DNA from 2 places in the Streptomyces sp. NPDC005017 genome. Region 2 is predicted to be linked to the other one. Evidence: riboswitches for the same ligand, from Rfam matches in the RefSeq annotation. Region 2 holds a riboswitch; the other holds the start of a gene.
What was found. A riboswitch is a leader RNA that binds a small molecule or an ion and turns the genes downstream of it on or off. The one in region 2 is predicted to bind S-adenosylmethionine.
Positions count from the first base shown of each region.

Region 1: another riboswitch for S-adenosylmethionine. It lies ahead of thrC (threonine synthase); the one in region 2 lies ahead of ACFYR0_RS20610 (aminotransferase class V-fold PLP-dependent enzyme).

Region 1 covers NZ_JBIALD010000010.1:118,509-125,983, reverse strand. The annotation lists gene ACFYR0_RS17490 (NADH:flavin oxidoreductase) at 1-529, opposite strand, end outside; gene groL (chaperonin GroEL) at 732-2,354, opposite strand; gene ACFYR0_RS17480 (cold-shock protein) at 2,680-2,883, opposite strand; gene ACFYR0_RS17475 (MoaD/ThiS family protein) at 3,332-3,607, opposite strand; gene thrC (threonine synthase) at 3,604-4,887, opposite strand; SAM riboswitch class I at 4,906-5,053, opposite strand; gene ACFYR0_RS17465 (glucosyl-3-phosphoglycerate synthase) at 5,216-6,160, shown strand; gene ACFYR0_RS17460 (trehalose-6-phosphate synthase) at 6,232-7,475, shown strand, end outside.
Region 2 covers NZ_JBIALD010000012.1:254,605-262,079, reverse strand. The annotation lists gene ACFYR0_RS20620 (cytochrome bc complex cytochrome b subunit) at 1-606, shown strand, start outside; gene trpD (anthranilate phosphoribosyltransferase) at 728-1,792, shown strand; SAM riboswitch class IV at 1,867-1,982, shown strand; gene ACFYR0_RS20610 (aminotransferase class V-fold PLP-dependent enzyme) at 2,180-3,541, shown strand; gene ACFYR0_RS20605 (Lrp/AsnC family transcriptional regulator) at 3,879-4,160, opposite strand; gene ACFYR0_RS20600 (rhomboid family intramembrane serine protease) at 4,157-4,903, opposite strand; gene ACFYR0_RS20595 (hypothetical protein) at 5,059-5,298, shown strand; gene ACFYR0_RS20590 (NYN domain-containing protein) at 5,334-6,683, shown strand; gene ACFYR0_RS20585 (NlpC/P60 family protein) at 6,960-7,475, shown strand, end outside.

The sequences.
Region 1 (7,475 bases), on a different contig from region 2:
CGTCGAAGCCGATGCGCTCGGCCGCGGCGGCGGCCTCGGCGAACGCGGCGATCACGTCGTCCAGGTCGCCCTGGGTCATCGCCCTGCCGGTGGGCTCGGTCTCGCCGATGCGCAGCCCGGAGGGGCCGACGGCGGGGGCGTCCGCGAACGGCGGCTGACCGTCCTTGCGGACCATGCCGATGTGCCACAGCTGCGGCACGATCCGCCCGCCCGCCGCGTGCACGGCCTCCGCGACCTTCGCCCACCCGGCCAGCTGCTCCTCCCCGTGGAACCGCGGGATCCGGGTGCTCTGTCCCGCCGAGTCGTGGCCGACGTACGTCCCCTCGGTGACGACCAGGCCGACGCCTGCCGCGGCCCGGCGGCCGTAGTAGGAGGCGACGTCCTCGCCGGGCACACCGCCGGGCGAGAACATACGGGTCATGGGCGCCATGGCGATGCGGTTCGGGACGGTCAGGCCGTTGATCGAGACGGGCCGGGAGAGGATCTCGGCCGCGCGGGAGGCGGCGGACTCGGTGGCGGTGGCGGTCATGCGGGGGCTCCTCGGGACGTGCTCGGCTAACCGGTTGGTATGTGCGCGTGCATCGTTGCACTGCCTTAAGTAAGTTCTCACGCCGGTCCGCGCATTCCCAGTCCCGTCCGGCTGTGACGCCGGACACGCCCGAGGGCGGCACCCCCCTCTCGGGGGGTGCCGCCCTCGGTCCGCAGGACGGTCGATCGAACCCGTGGGCCGATCAGAAGTCCATGTCACCGCCCGGCATGCCGCCACCGGCGGGCGCGGCGGCCTTCTCCGGCTTGTCGGCGATGACGGCCTCGGTGGTGAGGAACAGCGCGGCGATCGACGCGGCGTTCTGCAGCGCGGAACGCGTCACCTTCGCCGGGTCGATGATGCCCTCGGCGATCATGTCGACGTACTCACCCGTGGCGGCGTTCAGACCGTGGCCGACGGCCAGGTTGCGCACCTTCTCCACGACGACGCCGCCCTCGAGACCACCGTTGACGGCGATCTGCTTCAGCGGGGCCTCGAGCGCGAGCTTCACGGCGTTGGCGCCGGTCGCCTCGTCACCCTCCAGGTCCAGCTTCTCGAACACCTGGGAGGCCTGGAGCAGGGCCACGCCGCCACCGGCGACGATGCCCTCCTCGACGGCCGCCTTGGCGTTGCGCACGGCGTCCTCGATGCGGTGCTTGCGCTCCTTGAGCTCCACCTCGGTGGCGGCACCGGCCTTGATGACCGCGACGCCGCCCGCGAGCTTGGCCAGGCGCTCCTGGAGCTTCTCGCGGTCGTAGTCGGAGTCGCTGTTCTCGATCTCGGCGCGGATCTGGTTCACGCGGCCGCCCACCTGCTCCGAGGAGCCGGCGCCGTCGACGACGGTGGTCTCGTCCTTGGTGATGACGACCTTGCGGGCGCGGCCCAGGAGGTCCAGGGACGCGTTCTCCAGCTTGAGGCCGACCTCCTCGGAGATGACCTCGCCGCCCGTGAGGATGGCGATGTCGCCGAGCATGGCCTTGCGGCGGTCACCGAAGCCCGGGGCCTTGACGGCGACGGACTTGAAGGTGCCGCGGATCTTGTTGACGACCAGGGTCGACAGGGCCTCGCCCTCGACGTCCTCGGCGATGATCAGCAGCGGCTTGCCCGACTGCATGACCTTCTCCAGCAGCGGGAGGAGGTCCTTGACCGAGGAGATCTTGGAGTTGGCGATGAGGATGTACGGGTCCTCGAGCACCGCCTCCATGCGCTCCATGTCGGTCGCGAAGTAGGCGGAGATGTAGCCCTTGTCGAAGCGCATGCCCTCGGTGAGCTCGAGCTCCAGACCGAAGGTCTGCGACTCCTCGACCGTGATGACGCCTTCCTTGCCGACCTTGTCCATCGCCTCGGCGATGAGCTCGCCGATCTGCGTGTCGGCGGCGGAGATGGAGGCGGTGGAGGCGATCTGCTCCTTGGTCTCGACCTCCTTGGCCTGGTCGAGCAGGGCGCCGGAGACGGCCTCGACGGCCTTCTCGATGCCGCGCTTGAGGGCCATCGGGTTGGCACCGGCGGCCACGTTGCGCAGGCCCTCGCGGACGAGCGCCTGGGCGAGGACGGTGGCGGTGGTCGTACCGTCGCCGGCGACGTCGTCCGTCTTCTTGGCGACTTCCTTGACCAGCTCGGCGCCGATCTTCTCGTACGGGTCCTCGAGCTCGATCTCCTTGGCGATGGAGACACCATCGTTAGTGATCGTGGGGGCGCCCCACTTCTTCTCGAGGACGACGTTGCGACCCTTGGGGCCGAGCGTCACCTTGACGGCGTCCGCGAGCTGGTTCATGCCGCGCTCGAGGCCGCGCCGCGCCTCCTCGTCGAACGCGATGATCTTGGCCATGTGAAGTGGTCCCTCCAGGACTGGGGGTGATTCCTTCGGACCGCGCCCGCGCCCGCGACGGACGGCTCGCGGGCCCCGTGGTTCCTTGCCCCACACGGCCTGCGGGCCTCACCGACCCGGTCCTCGTTGTCACTCTCACCTTCAGAGTGCTAACGCCAATGATTAGCACTCGCCCCTGCCGAGTGCAAGCGGCTCCAGGGGATCGGAAGCGGCTCTCAGCCCCACGCGAACACGAGCGGGCGCACACGGGCGGGCGCACGGACGGGCGCACACGAGCGAAGGGCCCGCACCTCACGGGTGCGGGCCCTTCACAAAGAAAGAACGTTCAGGCGGTGACGCGAACCATGTCGGCCTGCGGGCCCTTCTGACCCTGCGAGATCTCGAACTCGACCCGCTGGCCCTCTTCCAGGGTGCGGTAGCCGTCCATCTGAATCGCGCTGTAGTGGACGAAGACGTCCGCACCACCGTCGACCGCGATGAAGCCGTACCCCTTCTCCGCGTTGAACCACTTGACGGTGCCCTGAGCCATGCCTAACTCCCCTATTACTGGCCCTTGCACAGATCCGCACTTCGCGGACCCGGGTCAGACCTCACCCCCCATACCCGGGGGCGTGCGCCGGAACGCGTCGACCGCGGCTGAATGTATCTGTCCAACTGCCGTCTGCAACAGGTCAATCGGACGAGAATTCAGGACGCGACCGGTCGGGAGTTTACCGAGAATTCACCCGAATTCCGGGCAAGTCGGGCCACACAAAGGGGATGAACGACGCAAAACCGCCGCACAGTTTGGCCACTTCTCGTCGGTTCCCCGACGGAACGCCTGGCGGAACTCATATGCGTCCGGCATACGAAAGGGGCGGCTTCCCCAACTCTACCGTGCTCAACCATGCAGAATTGCCCCCTCCGCTTCTCTCGCGGAGGGGGCAATTCGATGAACTCTCAGTTACCACCGTTACCGAAGGTAATTGCGGGCGGGATCAGCCGCCGGCGACCGCGGGAATGATGGAGACGCCGGCACCGTCCGGCGTGGCGGTCTCCAGGCCCTGCTCGAAGCGCACGTCGTCGTCGTTGACGTACACGTTCACGAACCGGCGCAGCCTGCCCTGGTCGTCCAGGACCCGGGCGGCGATGCCCGTGTGGTTCTTCTCCAGGTCGGCGATGACCTCGGAGAGGTTCGCGCCCTCGGCGGGAACCTCCGCCTGACCACCGGTGTAGGTGCGCAGGATGGTGGGGATGCGGACGGTCACGCTCATGAAAGGCCAGCCTCTCGGAAGGAGTCCAGGTTGGGGCGGATGGTGGCGGTCAGACCGGTGCCGGCCACCGCGTCGAGGGTCTTCAGACCGTCACCGGTGTTCAGGACCACGGTCGTCAGCGAGGGGTCGAGGACACCGCTCTCGATCAGCTTCCTCGTCACACCGACGGTCACGCCGCCGGCCGTCTCGGCGAAGATGCCCTCGGTCCGGGCGAGCAGCTTGATCGCGTCCACGATCTGCCCGTCCGTCACGTCCTCCACCACGCCGCCGGTGCGGCGGGCGATGTCGAGGACGTAGGGCCCGTCGGCCGGGTTGCCGATGGCCAGCGACTTGGCGATGGTGTCCGGCTTCTGCGGCCGCACCACGTCGTGCCCGGCCTTGAAGGCGGTGGACACCGGCGAGCAGCCCTCGGCCTGGGCACCGAAGATCTTGTACGGCCGGTCCTCGACCAGGCCCAGCCTCACCAGCTCCTGGAGGCCCTTGTCGATCTTGGTGAGCTGCGAGCCGGACGCGATCGGCACGACGATCTGGTCGGGCAGCCGCCACCCCAGCTGCTCGCAGATCTCGTACGCGAGGGTCTTGGAGCCCTCCGCGTAGTACGGCCGCAGGTTGACGTTGACGAAGCCCCAGCCCTCGCCGGCCGGGTCGCCGATGAGCTCGGAGCAGAAGCGGTTGACGTCGTCGTAGTTGCCTTCGATGCCGACCAGCTCGCCGCCGTAGACCGCGGCCATGACGACCTTGCCCTGCTCCAGGTCGTGCGGGATGAACACACAGGACCGGAAGCCGGCGCGGGCCGCCGCGGCGCCCACGGCACCGGCGAGGTTGCCGGTGGAGGAGCAGGACAGCGTGGTGAACCCGAAGGCGCGCGCGGCCTCCAGGGCCTGCGCGACGACACGGTCCTTGAAGGAGTGCGTGGGGTTGCCGGAGTCGTCCTTGACGAACAGCCCGCCGGTCACGCCCAGCTCGCGCGCCAGGTTGTCGGCCTTGACCAGCGCGGTCCAGCCCGGGTTGAGGTTCGGCTTCTCGGCGACGTCGGCCGGAACAGGAAGAAGCGGCGCGTACCGCCAGATGTTCGCGGGACCGCTCTCGATCCGCTTGCGGAGCTCCTCGGCGTCGTACGCGGAGAAGTCGTAGGCGATCTCCAGCGGCCCGAAACACTCCTCGCAGGCGAACAGGGGGCCGAGCGGGACCTGGTGGCCGCACTCGCGGCAGCTCAGGGCTGCGGCGGGGCCGAGGTCGACGGAGGAATCGGTGCTGCTTGCAACAGTCTGCACAGCCATGTGAGGCGAGGCCCTTTCTCCTCATCTTCCTCACGACGCATCTCGCCGTGAGACGGATTTGGCACCTTCCCTAGCCGGGAGCCTCGCTGCACGAACGTCAGGAGTACCGACTGGAGGGTTGCCGGGGCTTCATCGGGCCGTATCCCTCTGCCCCTCTGGATGAGCTGTATGTGGTTGTTGTCCGCGCGGACGGCCCCCGACATGCGATGGTCATCAGCGTTGTTCAAGACTGTAACCGAAGGCCAGGACAGTTGAGATAGCCGTCCGAACCGCGAGATGGATCACAAACCACCCCTCTCGCCGACGAAACGCAGAGGAGCCGCAGGCTGTGCTGGAAGAAGTCGAGCGCTGGCTGACCACCCGCTCCTGGTCCGTAGCCGACCGCCCGCTCCACAAGATCCTGGCCGCCAAACGAGGCACCGGCCAGACGGTCTCCGTCGTCCTGCCCGCGCTCGACGAGGAGGAGACGGTCGGCGACATCGTCGCGATCATCCGCCACGACCTCATGCAACAGGTCCCCCTCGTCGACGAACTCGTCGTCGTCGACTCGGGCTCGACCGACCGCACCGCGGAGGTGGCCGCCGCCGCGGGCGCCACCGTCGTCCACCGCGACACGATCCTGCCCCGCATACCCGCGGTCCCCGGCAAGGGCGAGGTCCTGTGGCGCTCCCTGCTGGCCACCACCGGCGACATCGTCTGCTTCATCGACGCCGACCTCAGGGAGTTCTCCTCCGACTTCGTCTCGGGCATCGTCGGCCCGCTGCTGACCGAGCCCGGCGTGGACCTGGTCAAGGGCATGTACGACCGCCCGCTGGCCGGCGCGGCGGGCCAGGGCGGCCGGGTCACGGAACTGATGGCCCGCCCCCTGCTGAACATGCACTGGCCGCAGCTCGCCGGCTTCGTCCAGCCCCTCGGCGGGGAGTACGCGGCCCGCCGCACCCTCCTGGAACAGCTCCCCTTCCCCGTCGGCTACGGCGTGGAGATCGGCATGCTCGTCGACTCCCTGCACCTGGTGGGTCTCGACGCCCTCGCCCAGGTCGACGTGGGTGTGCGCAAGCACCGCCACCAGGACGGCCAGGCACTCGGCCGGATGGCCGCGGCGATCTACCGCACCGCCCAGCTGCGGCTGGCCCGGGGCCATCTGATCCGCCCGGCCCTGACCCAGTTCGAGCGGGGCGAGAGCGGCTTCGAGGCCCGTACGTTCTCGGTCGACACGGAGGAGCGTCCGCCGATGGCGGAGATCGCGGAATACGCTGCCAGGAAGGTGGCGTAAACGTGGGACACCGTCCGTATACAGCCGAACCGCACGTTTGAGCGTTTCCGGGCCGGGCTAGGTTGAGGCACATGGTTTCCACGCGAGGTGCACAGGTGCTGGTCGCGTCCAACCGCGGCCCGGTCTCCTACGAACTGCGGGACGACGGCTCGCTGCACTCCAGAAGGGGCGGCGGGGGCCTGGTCTCCGGCCTCTCGGCGATCGGCCCGGACGCCGGCGCGCTCTGGGTCTGCTCGGCCCTGTCCGACGGCGACCGCGAGGCGGTGGCCCGCGGCGAGGGCGAGCCGGGCGTGCGCATGCTCGCCATCGCTCCGGACGTGCACTCCGACGCGTACAACGGCATCGCCAACTCGGTGCTCTGGTTCGTCCACCACATGCTCTACCAGACCCCGCTGGAGCCGGTCTTCGACGCCGGGTTCCGCCGTCAGTGGGCCTCCTACGAGGCCTACAACCGCGCCTTCGCCGAGGCCCTCGCCGAGGAGGCCGCCCCGGGCGCGGCGGTGCTGGTCCAGGACTACCACCTGTGCCTGGTCCCCGGCATGCTCCGCGAACTCCGCCCCGACCTGCGCATCGGCCACTTCTCGCACACGCCCTGGGCGCCCTCCGAGTACTTCGGGATGCTCCCCGAGGACATCCGCGCCCAACTCGTGTGGGGCATGCTCGGCGCGGACCGGCTCGGCTTCCTGACCTGGCGCTGGGCCTTCGCGTTCATGAACTGCGCGGGCTCGGTGGACGCCGAGCGCATCCAGCCCATGTCCCCGACGGGCACCCCGGCCCGCTACATCGAGCACACCCGCACGGGCACGCCCCCGCTGACGACCACCCGTCTCGGCGTCCACGGCCTCGGCGCCGACGCGGAGTTCCTCCGCGAGCGCTCCCACCGCCCCGACGTCGAGGAACGCCTGAGGGCACTGCGCGCCGAGATCGGCGAGGGCCGCAGGACGATCGTCCGCGTCGACCGCACGGAACTCTCCAAGAACATCGTCCGAGGCCTCCTGGCCTACCGCCAGCTCCTCGACGACCACCCCGAGTGGCGCGGCCGGGTCGTCCACGTCGCCTTCGCCTACCCCTCCCGCCAGGACCTCGCGGTCTACCGCGACTACACGGCCGAGGTGCAGCGGCTCTCGGAGGAGATCAACGACCAGTACGGCACGGCGGACTGGACGCCGGTCCTGCTCAACCTCAAGGACGACTTCGCCCGCTCCCTGGCCGCGTACCGGCTCGCCGACGTGGCCCTGGTCAACCCCATCCGCGACGGCATGAACCTCGTCGCCAAGGAGATGCCGGTCGTCTCCGACGAGGGCTGCGTGCTCGT
Region 2 (7,475 bases):
CTCTTCGGGCTGTTCCTCGCCGTGATCGCGCTCTACCCGTTCATCGAGTCCTGGATCACCGGCGACAAGCGCGAGCACCACATCCTGGACCGCCCGCGCAACGCCCCGACCCGTACGGCCTTCGGTGTCGCCTGGGTCACCGGCTACATCATCATGCTGATCGGCGGTGGCAACGACATCGTCGCCACCCACTTCCACCTGTCGATCAACGCGGTCACCTGGTTCGTCCGGGTCGGCTTCTTCGTCGGACCGGTCCTGGCGTTCATCGCCACCAAGCGGATCTGCCTGGGCCTCCAGCGCCGCGACCGGGACAAGGTGCTGCACGGCCGCGAGACGGGCACGATCAAGCGCCTGCCGCACGGTGAGTACATCGAGGTGCACGAGCCGCTCAGCCAGGAGCAGCTCTACACCCTCACCGCGCACGAGCAGTACAAGCCGGCCGAGATCGGTCCGGCGGTCGACGAGAACGGTGTCGCCCGCAAGGTGAAGGGCTCCGAGAAGATGCGCGCCAAGCTCAGCAAGGCGTACTTCGGTGAGGACGCCCAGATCCCGAAGGCGACCGTCGACGAGTACAGGGAGATCACGAGCGGCCACGGCCACCACTGATCACTGCGTTCGCCACGCCACGGCGAAGGGCCCCCGTCCGGTGTTCGGACGGGGGCCCTTCGCCGTGCCCGGGGCTGGATAGGCTGGGATCACACTGCCTTACGACACTCAGGAGCGGCTGATGAGCGCTGTGACCCCCGCTGGAGGCGACACCGCGGCGGGCCGTTCCTGGCCCCGGGTGCTGAACGCCCTGCTCGAGGGGCAGGACCTGAGCGCCGAGGCGACCGCCTGGGCGATGGACCGCATCATGCGCGGCGAGGCGACGGACGCGCAGATCGCCGGGTTCGCGGTCGCGCTGCGGGCCAAGGGCGAGACCGTCCAGGAGATCACCGGCCTGGTCCGCACGATGTACGAGCACGCCAACGTCATCGACGTGCCCGGCGCCACCGTCGACATCGTCGGCACCGGCGGCGACGGCGCGAAGACGGTGAACATCTCCACCATGGCCTCGATCGTGGTGGCCGGCACCGGCGCGAAGGTCGTCAAGCACGGCAACCGGGCCGCGTCCTCCGCCTCGGGCGCCTCCGACGTGCTGGAGAAGCTCGGCGTCAATCTGGAGCTGACCCCCGCGCGGGTGGCCGAGGTCGCCGACGAGGTCGGGATCACCTTCTGCTTCGCGGTGAAGTTCCACCCGGCCCTGCGGCACGTGGCGGCCGCCCGCAGCCAGCTCGGCATCCGCACGACCTTCAACTTCCTCGGCCCGCTGACCAACCCGGCCAAGGTGCGGGCGCAGGCCATCGGTGTCGCGGACGCCCGTATGGCCCCGATCGTGGCCGGTGTCTTCGCCGAGCGCGGCAACTCCTCGCTCGTCTTCCGCGGCGACGACGGCCTCGACGAGCTGACCACGACGGCCACCTCGCGGGTCTGGGTGGTGCGCGACGGCAAGGTCACCGAGGAGACCTTCGACCCGCGCGACGTCGGCATCGACCTGGTCCCCGTGGAGGCCCTGCGCGGCGCGGACGCCTCCTACAACGCCGAGGTGGCCCGTCGCCTCCTCGACGGCGAGCGGGGCCCGGTGCGGGACGCGGTCCTGCTGAACGCGGCGGCCGCCCTGGTCGCCCTGGATCCGTCCGACGCGTCCCTGACGGAGCAGATCCGCGCCGCAGCGGCGAAGGCGGCCGAGGCGATCGACTCCGGCGAGGCCCGGCGCACCCTGGAGCGCTGGGTGGCCGCGACCAACGCCTGAGGCACAGGCCCGACGGTCCCGCGATCCGGACACGGGTTGCGGGACCGCGATCATTTCGCGTACGTTCCTCAACAGGTCATGAGTGACAGTCATACGGCCCCGGCCGACTGTCCGGCAACCCTCCGTCCGTGGCGGGGTGCCCCGGGTGAAGACCAGGCCGTGAGCGCAGGGCTCAGGGCAAGCGCGGACCCCTCGCGAGACCAGGGGTCCTGGTCGTCGAGGAGTCTTCCGTGAGCAAGCGAATGCGCTAGGGCCTGTCCCCCGGACAGGCCTGGGGCCGCCGAGCCCCGTCCCGCACTTCTCTTCCCCCTCTTTCCTCCACGCCCGAGCCGCGTCCGCGCGACCGCTCGCGGGGTGAATTCCTTCTGCCTTCACGGGAGTTCCGCCATGTCCGTCTCCACCGCCGCCGCCGGCCAGTCCGTTTGCACCCCGCTGCCCGTTCTGGGCCGGGATGTCACCGTCCCGCTCGTGACCGGCGGCGAGGTCACCTACGCCGCCCTCGACTACGCCGCCAGCGCCCCCGCCCTCCAGCGCGTCTGGGACGACGTCGCCGCCTACGCCCCGTACTACGGCAGCGTGCACCGCGGTGCCGGCTACCTCTCGCAGCTGTCGACGGACCTCTTCGAGAACGCCCGCCGGACCGTCGCGGAGTTCCTGGACTGCCGGGAGGACGACCAGGTCGTCTTCACCCGCTCCACCACCGACTCCCTGAACCTCCTCGCCCGCGCCCTGCCGGCCGACTGCCAGGTCTTCGTCTTCGAGACCGAGCACCACGCCTCGCTGCTGCCCTGGCAGGACGCCCGGGTCACCTACCTCGACGCCCCGCGCACCCCCGGCCAGGCCGTGCGGACCCTGGAACGCGCCCTCGCCGCCCGCGGGCCGTACGGTCCCGCCCTGGTGTGCGTGACGGGCGCCTCCAACGTCACCGGTGAGATCTGGCCGGTCCGTGAGCTGGCCGCGGCCGCCCACGCGCACGGCGCCCGGATCGTGCTCGACGCCGCCCAGCTCGCCCCGCACCACCCGGTGAGCGTGCGGGACCTCGACGTGGACTGGATCGCCTTCTCGGGGCACAAGCTGTACGCCCCGTTCGGCTCGGGCGTGCTGGCGGGCCGCGCCGACTGGCTGCGCGAGGCCGAGCCCTACCTCGCGGGCGGCGGCGCGAGCCGCAGTGTCACCCGGCGCGAGGACGGCGGCGTGGACGTGGAGTGGCACGAGACCGCGGCCCGGCACGAGGCCGGCTCCCCGAACGTCATCGGCGCCTACTCCATCGCCTCGGCGTGCAAGGCCCTGACCGAGGCGGGCTGGGACGGCCTCGTCGCCCGCGAGACCCGTCTGATCGCCCGGGTCCGCGCGGGCCTCGCCGAGGTCCCCGAGGTCAGGGTGCTCTCCCTGTTCGGCGACGACGCCCCGCGGGTCGGCGTGATCTCCTTCGTCGTGGAGGGCTGGAACAGCTCCCACTTCGCCGCCGCGCTCTCCGCCGAGTACGGCATCGGCGTCCGTGACGGCCTCTTCTGCGCCCACCCGCTCGTGCGCACCCTGCTGGGCAGCGACCCCCAGACCCAGGGCGAGTGCGGCGCTCCCGAGGCCGCGCCCGGCGAGAAGTCCCTCAACGCCATCCGCGTGAGCTTCGGCGCCGGCACCCCCGACGAACACATCGACCGCTTCGTCACCGCCGTCAAGGAACTCACCACCCAGGGCGCGAAGTGGACCTACCGCACAGTAGAAGGCCGCTGCGTCCCGGCGGTGTGACCCGCTTTTCGGGGGCCGCGGGACTTCGCCGGACCTGCGGCCACCGCCGCGCCTTTCCGCGGGCGCGGGACCGCGCCAGACCTGCGGCTACCGGCCCGCTTTTAAGGGCGCGGGGCTGTGTCCGATCTGCGGCTGCCACCGCGCGGGCGCGACCGACCTGCTTTCAGGGGCCCGGGACTGTGTCCGATCTGCGGCTGCCGCCGCGCGGCCGCGACCGACCTGTCTTCAGGGGCGCGGGGCTGTGCCAGATCTGCGGCTGCCGCCGCGTGGGCGCGACCAGCCACGACGGACCCGCAGCCGCACGCAGACCCCACCCCCAACCGACGGACGTCAGACGTCAGGAGTCAAGCCCGATCGCAAACGCCGCCTCGAGGTCATGCTGCGAGTACGTCCGGAACGCGACATGCGTGTCCGTCGCCTCCACCCCGGGAATCCGGCTGATCCGCCCGGGAATCACATCGGCCAGATCCTCGTGCTGCCGCACCCGCACCATCGCGATCAGGTCGTACGTCCCCGTCACGGAGAACACCTCGCTCACCGAATCCAGCGAAGCGACCTGCTCGGCGATCTCAGGGATCCGGTCCACGCTGGTCTTGATCAGAACAATCGCGGTGATCACGGCTGGTTCTCTCCCTCGGGGGCCGGCGCAGGCGGGGTGGCCTTCACTCTAGTCGTACGGCCGTGGCGGGCCCACGCGTAGGCGAAGCCCAGGCCGAACCCCACCAGGTGGGCGAGGTAGGCCACCCCGGGCCCCTCGGGCGCCCGCCCCGCGGCGAGCCACTGGAGCGCGGCCCAGAACGGCAGCACGATCCAGGCGGGGAACCGCAGCGGCAGGAAGAACAGGAACGGCAGCAGACTCGTCACCCGCGCCCGGGGGAACAGGCACAGGAACGCCCCGAGCACCGCGGAGATCGCCCCGGACGCCCCCACCAGCGACTGCCCCGAGTCGGCGTTGGCGGCGGCGTAGCCCAGCAGGGCGAGATAACCGCACCCCAGATAGAAGAGGGTGAACTCGACCCGGCCCAGGCGCTCCTCCGTCATCACCCCGAAGACGTAGAGGAACAGCATGTTCCCCAGCAGATGCACCCAGCTGCCGTGCACGAACAGGGCCGTCGCCGGGGTGAGCGCGGCGCGCGGGGAGCCCTCGAACAACTCGGCCGGGACCACGCCCCAGCGCCGGAAGTAGGCCCGCTGCGCGGCGAGCAGCTCGTCCCCCGTGCCGTAGGCCGGATTGAGTCCGGCGGCCGGGCCGATCAGGAAGATCAGACAGCACAGGGCGATCAGTGCGCAGGTCACCGGCGCCGTCGGCCGGCGCATCCCCTCGAGCAGCCGGCCGGTCCGTCCGTTCCAGTCCCTGATCATGAACACAGAGCATGACGTAACTGGACGCATAGGGATACACCGCCTCGCCGCCGTGGACGGACGGGCACGGTGACGTCACCAGGCCGTAGGGTTACGAGCCACACGTGTCGGGAAGCCGACGCGTCACGGAGACTAGAAGGAAGCGAACAGTCACGATGACGGTTCCCCTGCCGACCGCCACCACCCGGTGGCGCTGCACCCTGTGCGGCAACCTCACCCGCTTCGACGTGACCCGCTCGTCGAAGGTCGTCGAGTACGTCCACCTCGACCTCGCCGGGGAGCCGAGTGTGGAGGAGCGGGAGGTGGTCAGTGAGACCATCGAGTCGGTCCGCTGCCGCTGGTGCAACGCGGTGGATCAGGTGGAACTGGTGGACAGGCCGGGCGCCGCCTCCTGAGAGGAGCGGGCCCGCACAGCATTGGGGTGTGACGGATGGTGGAGACCGCAGGCGGGGGGCCGGCCGACGGCGCCGCTGAGGTGCTCGACCGTCCGCTGCCCGACGGTGTGCGGCGCCGGGTCGTGCAGATCGTCTCGGACGGCTTCGGCGGGCTGACCGTCGGTGAACTGCCCGCACAGCTCAGGCAGTACGCCCGGTTCGCCCCGAACCGCCGGGCCAAGTTCGCGGGCAACGCGATGGCCTCGGCGCTGGAGACCGACGCGGTGTTCCGGCAGCGGATCGGCGAGAAGCTCAGAGAGGCCCAGCCCGAGCTGACCGGCGCGCTCGACTCGGGCGCCCCGCCCCCGGCCGCGGACCCGCTGGACGTGGCGGCCGCGGCCTACGTACTGCGCCCCACCGGCTGGGTGAAGCTGGTGACGGCGGCCGGCGAGGAGGCCCAGCGCGCCGACGCCGAACGCGCCGACGAGGAGAGCCGGGCCGAACTGGAGCGGCTGCGCGAGGAGCTGTCCGCCGCCCGCGAGCACACCCGTGCCGAGACCGAGCGGCTGCGCGTCGAGCTGGAGACGGCCCGCAAGGAGGCGGAGACGCTGCACCGCAAGCTGCGCGCGGCCGTCAGCGACGTCAGGCGCGGGGAGGCCGCGCTGCGCAAGGCGCAGGCCGAGATGGACACCGTGCGCGCCGAGGGGCACACGCAGGTGTCCGCCGCGGAGAGCGAGGCGCGACGGCTCAAGGCGCGGCTGGGGGAGACCGAGGCCGCACTGGAGGCCAGCCGCAAGGCGGCCCGGGAGGGGCGCAGCGTCGAGGACATGCGGGTGCGGCTGCTGCTGGACACCGTGCTGGACGCGGCCCAGGGGCTGCGCCGTGAACTCGCCCTGCCTCCGGTGTCGGTGCGGCCCGCGGAGACCGTGGACGCCGTCGAGCCGGGGCGGATGACGCCGAAGGACATCGCAGCGCGGGCGCTGTCGGAGGACGACCCGGCGATCCTGGACCAGTTGCTGGCGCTGCCGCAGGCGCATCTGGTGGTCGACGGCTACAACGTCACCAAGACCGGCTATCCGCAGATGCCGCTGGAGAAGCAGCGGCTGCGGCTGCTCGGGCAGCTCGCGCAGCTCGCCGCGCAGACCGGTGCCGAGGTCACCTGTGTCTTCGACGGGGCCGAACTGGCCGCGCCGGTGCTGCTGGCACCGCCGCGCGGGGTGCGGGTGCTGTTCTCCAAGGCGGGGGTGACCGCCGACGAGCTGATCCGTCAGCTGGTGCGGGCCGAGCCGCCGGGCCGGCCGGTCATCGTGGTCTCCACCGACCGTGAGGTGGCCGACGGAGTGGCCCGGGTGGGCGCGCGTCCGGTCGCGTCCGCGGTGCTGCTCAAGCGCTTCTCGCGCGGCTGAAACCCGAACACGCCGACGGATCTCGGACCGCCGTCAATGTTTGCCCCATCGGTAACGTACGCACCAAGAGCAACGTACGGACCGATTGCCCGAATTGGCCTGGTCCTCACGCAACGTAGCGTCAACCGCATATCACCGCACGTGAGTTGTGGGCAAAGAATGCGCTCCGTGAGGGAGTTTTTTGGGCTCAGGATTTGAACTGATCACAGCAAGGTCACTAGGGTCATGCCTCGAACCTCCGATCGGGTGATCACCCCCAAGAAGGAGTCGCTCCCCGTGGCGTCCCACCGTCGACCGAAGCAGCCGAGCCGCACTCGCGTGACCGTGCTGACCACCGCAGCCGCCGCTGCCGTCGCTCTCAGCGCGCAGGCCGCCAACGCGGCCCCCGGCGAGAAGCCGTCCAAGGACGAGGTCAAGGCCAAGGTCGACGCGCTGTACGAGCAGGCCGAGCAGGCCACCGAGAAGTACAACGGCGCCAAGGAGAAGCAGGAGAAGCTCCAGAAGGAGATCTCCACCGTCCAGGACAACGTCGCCCGCGGCCAGGAGGAGCTCAACGAGCTGCGCGAGGGCCTGGGTTCGATGGCCAGCGCCCAGTACCGCAGCGGCGGCATCGACCCCTCGGTCCAGCTCTTCCTCTCGTCGGACCCGGACGACTACCTCGACAAGGCCTCCACACTCGACCAGTTGAGCGCCCAGCAGGTCGACGCGCTGACGAAGATCCAGGACAAGCAGCGCGAACTCGCCCAGCAGCGCGCCGAGGCCACCGACAAGCTCAAGGACCTCGCCACCACC